2 regions of the Halomonas sp. SIMBA_159 genome follow, and region 1 is predicted to be linked to the other one. Evidence: predicted binding sites of a transcription regulator. Region 1 holds the regulator's gene; the other holds the start of a gene.
The links. The regulator LexA, encoded in region 1, represses DNA repair genes until DNA is damaged. The targets are predictions, from matches to a motif close to TACTGTNTANNTANACAGTA.

Region 1 (3,411 bases):
CGCCGGGCGTGTGATTAATATTCATCACAGCTTCTTGCCTTCCTTTGCCGGTGCCAAACCGTATCATCAAGCCTACGAGCGTGGCGTGAAGCTCATTGGTGCGACGTGTCACTACGTGACTGAAGAGCTGGATGCGGGCCCCATCATTGAGCAGGATATTCACCGTGTCAGCCACTGCCATACGCCTACCGATTTAGTGCGTTTTGGCCGGGATGTGGAGAAAGCCGTATTGGCTCGTGGGTTACGTTGGCACTTGGAAGACCGTGTCTTGATTCACGGTAACAAGACGGTTGTCTTTAGTTAAGCCACTACTGGGGGCGCTATGTCATTTGCACAAAGCGTGTTAGCACCGTGGGCATTAGTCCTTACATGGCTACTTTCACTGGGTGTGATTGTTTGGTGCTTATGCCTGCGCCCCTGGCAGCCGCTGCTTGACGATACAGCGTTACAGCATCGTTGGATGGCGGCCACCTTGGCGGTTCTGCTGATGTGGCAGCTGCGTGCTCAAGCCGTCGATTGGCTGACACTGCACTTGGTGTTTACCGTGCTGATGACGCTGGTCTTTAAAATGCCGTTGGCGTTGATCAGCAATGTGATGATCAATGTCGCCATGGTGTTAGTGGGTAGAAACGAGTGGATGTTGCTAGGGGCTAACGTGCTGGTCACCGGCATTGTGCCTGCACTCATCACGGGTGTGGTATGGCGCATTGTTGACCGTCGTTTGCCCGATAACCTGATGGTGTTTCTCTTTGCCTGCGGGTTTTTCGGCGCGGCGTTGGCAACGCTTGGTGGAGGGCTTGCAGCGGTGGCGTTAATTATGCTGGCGGGCACTGACCCTGAAGCGGTCTATCTTGCCCAAGAGTATGCCCGTTTTTTGCCACTGTTGATGCCGTCAGAAGCGTTTATTACCGGCATGCTGCTGAGTATTCTCTTGGTGTACCACCCAGGTTGGGTGGCCACCTTTAATGATCATCGCTATATCGATATGCAATAGCGTTTGGGTGGGCCGTTAGCCAAGTGCCTGCCCGTTCCCGCCTCGAATTACGCCCACGCCTACTCCTTCAATATCGAGCTGCTGAGTGCGCAAATCGATTTCAATGGGGGCGAAATCAGCGTTTTCAGCAAGCAAGGTCACTTGATGCCCCTGGCGTTTAAAACGCTTGACAGTAACTTCGTCTTCCAAGCGTGCGACTACGATTTGACCGTCGCGTACCCGGTCGGTGCGATGCACGGCCAGAAGGTCGCCTTCCAGTATACCCACGTCTTTCATTGAGAGGCCGCGAACGCGTAATAGGTAGTCGGCTTTAGGCGTGAAGTACTCCGCAGGCAGCGGGCAGTAACGATCAATGTGCTCAGCTGCCAAAATGGGGCTGCCAGCGGCCACTTCACCAATAACAGGTAATCCGTTGGGCAGGGCTTCCGTAGTGGTCGCTGGCGCTTGCGCTGTTGCCGGCGTTTCAGTCAGCTCTTGTGGCTCCTGATTTGGCAGGCGGATGCCGCGTGACGTATTACGGATAATCCGGATAGCGCCTTTGCGCTCTAGCGCACGCAGATGCTCTTCTGCTGCGTTAGGCGAACGGAACCCCAACGCTTTGGCAATTTCAGCGCGGGTGGGCGGGTAGCCTAGTTCACCCATGGTCTTCACAATAAAATCAAAAACGTGCTGTTGACGAGCTGTAAGTGGACGCGACATACCATACTCCAAAACAGTGAAAAGACAGTAGCTACATGTCGGCTTAATCAGTATGTGTTTAAGTATACAGTATGTTGCTCTATCCAGTACATGGCGAGTTGCACCCAACTTGGACAGCCACTCCTGTCTGGATCAACCCTGTTAGCCTGTTGGATAAGAGATTGAGCCAACAGGGGTTATGGAATAGTATTCAGGCATGTTTTAAACACCTGTTTTTGGAGGGCGCTATGGCCCAATCGGATACGGTAACGCGTATTTTAGATACTGCAGAGGTGCTATTTGCAGAGCGAGGCTTTGCCGAAACGTCGCTGCGCAATATCACCAGCAAAGCGCGGGTCAATTTAGCCGCAGTGAACTATCACTTTGGTTCCAAAAAAGCGCTGATTCAAGCCGTCTTTGCCCGCTACCTGGATCCTTTCTCTGCACGCTTTCATACCGCTTTAGATGAGTTAGAAGCGCGCTACCAGGGCACGCCTATTCCACTGGAAGTGCTGTTAGAAACAATGGCGACTACCGTGCTGGCGGTGCCTGCAGAGCGCAATAGCCTGAAAGTATTTATGCGCTTATTGGGGTTGGCGTACAGCCAAGCGCAGGGGCATCTGCGTCGTTACATTCAGCAGCAGTATGGTGACGTATTTACCCGGTTCACCGAGCTTGTACGTAAAGCCACGCCAGAGCTGCCGGACGCTGAGCGTTTTTGGCGGCTACACTTTATGTTAGGCACGGTGATATTTACGCTATCAGGACTGGATGCTCTCCGCGATATCGCTGCCAAGGATTACCAAGAGCAGGTAACGGTGCGCGACCTTATTAGGCGACTGCGCCCAGTGGTGGTGGCGGCGATGAGCGCCCCGTTACCGGCTGCTGTTGAAGAGGGACACCATGGAAACGCCCAGGCTAGCTGAATTACCGCCTACCCATTCAGAGTGGATTGAAATCGACACCCAGCAGCAGCGGCTGCGCTGCTGGCAGGGGAGAGAGGTGCGCTATGAGTGTGATGTGTCCACTGGGCTTGCAGGGGTAGGACAGCAGGAGGGCAGTGGCCAGACACCGTTAGGCTGGCACTATGTGCGTGCCGCTATCGGCAAAGGCTTGCCAGATAATGCGGTGTTTCGCGGCCGCCGATGGACAGAAGAGGTGTTTTCGCCCGAGTTAGCTAGCCGCTTCCCTAAACGCGATTGGATTTTGACACGTATTCTGTGGCTCTGCGGGCTAGAGTGCGGCGTGAATCGTGGTGGCGATGTCGACTCACAGCGGCGCTATATTTATCTACACGGAACGCCTCCCGATCAGCCTATGGGCGTGGCGGCCTCACACGGCTGCATTCGTTTGCGTAATGACGATTTGCACTATTTGTTTGATCATGCCCAGCCTGGTACGCCGGTCTGGCTGCACTAAGACCATTTATCGGGCGTCCTGCCAGAATTTTGACACGCTAAGCGGTTAGTCTAGAATGGCGCCCTTTTTGTCGGACTCACCACCATGACGCAACCCATTGGCCCGGTCATGCTTGACCTAGAAGGGCCGCAATTATCTAGCGCTGAAAAGCGATTGCTCAAAGACCCTGCGGTGGGTGGCGTTATTTTGTTCGCCCGCAACGTAGAAGATGCCTACCAAGTGCGCCAACTCTGCAGCAGTATTCGGCGTGTGCGTGGCGACCTGCTGTTGGGCATTGACCAAGAGGGCGGGCGAGTCCAGCGGATTAAACAAGGTGTCAC
Region 2 (3,411 bases), on a different contig from region 1:
CACGCTGCGCCGCCCTTTGGTTTTACCTGCTGGCGTAATGCGGTCCATCAGCCCAAACCGCTTAGCCGCTTTCATGGCCCAGGCATCTGGCCCCAGCATCAGCGGTGGGTCGAGCATAATCACGCCACCAAAGCGCTCCGGCTGCTTCTCGGCGGCCATGGCCATCAGCGTGCCGCCCAGCGAATGCCCGACGCCCAGCAGTGGCGCGTCGGTATCGGGGAGGTAGCTAATCAGTTCATCCACCAAATTGCCCCAGTTGTGGTTCACCGGGTAATCCGGGTGGTGGCCCAGGCGGTCTAGCGGGTGTAAATCGAACGACTCTGCCAACGGGTCTAACAGGCTGCGGTAGCTCAAGCCGGGAAAGCCGTTGGCATGGGCAAACACTAAACGGGGGCGTTGGATGGCATCGGCAGGCATAGCAGGCTCGCGGTTAGGCTAACGGGAAGAAGCGCTATCTATCATACGTCTGTTTTAACGCGAGCACGGAAACCCGTCAATCCACCCAAGGGTTAACAGGCTAATTAAAACAGCGAGAGCTGCTGGGCAGCGGTCTCTTCCGCCAAGCGGTAGCCGACACCCAGCAGGCGCACGGGGCGCTCGCCCCTTGCCCAGCCCACGTTAAGCAAGGTTTCAAACTGTTCCAAGTTAGGAGCAGGGTCGGCGTGTTCGACGGTGGTTTGGGTGAAGTCGTTGAATTTGACCTTCACCATCACCCCGCGCACGGCGGGTGCCGGGTCTAGGCGAGCGTAGCGGCGTTCTAAATCGCTAATCAGCTCGGGGAGCTGGCGGCGGCAGGCTTCCAGGGTGGGTAAATCTTGAGAGTAGGTTAGCTCGGTGCTGATTGATTTACGCTCGCGGTGAGTTTTGACCGGGCGCTCATCCCGCCCGTGGCTGAGTTCATGCAGGCGATGGCCAAAGCGGCCAAAGCGCTCCACCAGCTCGGTCAGTGGCCGTGCGCGCAGATCCGCGCCGGTCTGAATGCCCAGCTCCGCCAGCTTTTCAGCGGTGCGCGGCCCTACGCCGTGGATCTTTTTCACCGGAAGCTGCTGCACGAAGGCGTCTATATCGTCTGGCGTGATGACAAACAGCCCATCGGGCTTGCGCCAGTCACTAGCAATCTTGGCGAGAAACTTGTTGGGTGCCACACCCGCCGAGACGGTAATGCCCACTTCCTGCTTCACCCGATGGCGAATGGCTTCGGCCATACGGGTGGCGCTGCCGTGGTGGAGCGTGACCTCCGAAACATCCAGAAAGGCTTCATCCAGCGAGAGCGGCTCGATCAGTTCGGTCACATCTCGGTAGATAGCAAACACCTGGCGGGCAACATCTTTGTACTTCGCCATATCGCCACGAATCACCGTGAGGTGGGGGCAGCGTTTGAGCGCCTGAGCCATGGGCATGGCGGAGTGGATGCCAAACTTGCGCGCAGGGTAGTTGCAGGTGGCGACCACCCCGCGCTGCTCCACACTGCCGCCAATGGCAATGGGGATATCAGTTAACGCGGGGTTATCGCGCATCTCTACCGCCGCATAGAAGCAGTCACAGTCGCAGTGGATAATTTTGCGCACAGGCCGACCTTGCCTCCCCCCTTACCTGTAAAAAAGCACAGTTTATCACAGGGTGTGCTACAGCGCTGATGCGCAGCAAAACCCTAGGCGGGGGCGCTGTGAATCCCTCCCTGGACGCTACTTTCGCCATCCATGGCGAAAGACCCCCGCTACGGGTTTTCCGCCCATACTCGCCGGTCTAAATCACGTACCACAAAAGGTGCGCAACACCTGTTCGCTTTCCGTGGCCGGGGCGGCCAAGCGGCGCGCTTCTTCGGATTCATCAAAGGGCTGCGTGACCGCCGCGAGCAGCGTGTGGAAAGGCGCGAAATCGCCTTCTACCGCCGCATCGATGACCTCTTGAATGCGGTGGTTGCGGGGAATCACCACTGGGTTGGCGTGGCGCATGGCCTCTAGGCGTTCACTCTGCTGGCTCGCTTGCTGGGCGTTTTCCCACTCGGCCAGCCAAGCGGTAAGGCCATCAGGCTGAGTGGTCAGCGCTAGCAGCGCCTCTTTGTGGGAATGGGCTGACGAGTCCTTTCTCAGCGCTTGCGCATAGTGCGTTAGCGCGTCGAACGTCGCGGTCATATCCATGCGGCCTTGATGCATATGAATTTCCAGCGCTTCCATCAGCGGCGCGGCGTGGTCGCTTTCTGGGGCAAGGCCCAGCTTGTTAGCTTGCAGGCGGCGCTGCTCGGCGCTAAAGCGGGAGGTAAAACCGCGAAGCACTTCGGTGGCCTGCTCTACCACGGCATCGCCCTCTTCCCGCATGAGCGGCAGCAAGGTTTCGGCAAAGCGGGCCAGGTTCCATTGGGCAATGCCCGGCTGATTGTTGAAGGCGTAGCGCCTGCCCTGGTCAATAGAGCTGTACACCTTCTGTGGGTCGAACTGTTCCATAAAGGCGCAGGGGCCGTAATCGATGGTCTCACCGGCAATGCTGCAGTTGTCGGTGTTCATCACGCCATGAATAAAGCCCAGGCTCATCCAACGCGCCACCAGCGTCGCTTGGCGGGCGGTCACCGCTTCTAACAGCGCAAGGTACGGATCGTCAGCGTTGGCCGCTTCTGGGTAGTGGCGGGTAATCACATGATCGGCCAGCGCTTTGAGCGCGCTTTCATCGCGGCGAACGGCGGCAAACTGGAATGTACCCACGCGAATATGGCTGCTCGCTACGCGGGTAAGCACGGCCCCCGGCTCGGCCATTTGGCGCACCACGCGCTCGCCCGTAGCGACGGCAGCCAAGGCGCGAGTGGTAGGCACACCCACGGCGGCCATAAATTCACTCACCAGATATTCCCGCAGCACCGGGCCAAGGGGCGAACGGCCATCGCCACCGCGAGAAAACGGCGTGCGGCCGCTTCCTTTTAGCTGCACATCACGGCGCAGGCCCTGCTGGTCCACCACTTCGCCCAACAGCAGCGCGCGGCCATCGCCTAGCTGCGGCACGAAGTTGCCGAACTGGTGCCCGGCGTAACCCAGCGCTTTAGGCTCGGCACCCGGCGGCAGCTGGTTACCGCTGAACCACTGGGCCAGCGTGACGTCGTCGGGCTGGGTTTGCATACCTAGCTCCGCGGCCAGGGCATCGTTAAACGCGATCAGGCTGGGCTGTGCCACGGGCGTAGGCTGGCAGGCCACCCATAGGGGCTCTGGCAGCGTGGCAAACTGGTGTTCAAAGGTCAGCACGGGCAACTCCGCTTTTCAATTAATGGCCTACAGAATACCCTAGCAGCTTACTCAAGTAATTGGCGATAGCATGCCGCATAGAGACGCGTTAACCCCTGTTACGTTACCGATTGAGCAAGAGGCGCTCACGCCCCTGCCCCAGGCCTTCTACAACCGCGATACGCTGGAAGTGGCCCGAGAC

Region 2: a site for LexA is predicted at 1,592-1,611, ahead of dinB (DNA polymerase IV). Genes of this name have one in related genera too.

The regions. Positions count from the first base shown of each region.
Region 1 covers NZ_JAWJBT010000026.1:14,070-17,480, forward strand. The annotation lists gene purU (formyltetrahydrofolate deformylase) at 1-304, shown strand, start outside; gene R0J87_RS15940 (energy-coupling factor ABC transporter permease) at 323-994, shown strand; gene lexA (transcriptional repressor LexA) at 1,010-1,693, opposite strand; gene R0J87_RS15950 (TetR/AcrR family transcriptional regulator) at 1,921-2,598, shown strand; gene R0J87_RS15955 (L,D-transpeptidase family protein) at 2,576-3,091, shown strand; gene nagZ (beta-N-acetylhexosaminidase) at 3,176-3,411, shown strand, end outside.
Region 2 covers NZ_JAWJBT010000002.1:182,116-185,526, reverse strand. The annotation lists gene R0J87_RS02130 (alpha/beta fold hydrolase) at 1-417, opposite strand, end outside; gene dinB (DNA polymerase IV) at 522-1,568, opposite strand; gene R0J87_RS02120 (protein adenylyltransferase SelO) at 1,752-3,230, opposite strand; gene R0J87_RS02115 (DNA-3-methyladenine glycosylase) at 3,301-3,411, shown strand, end outside.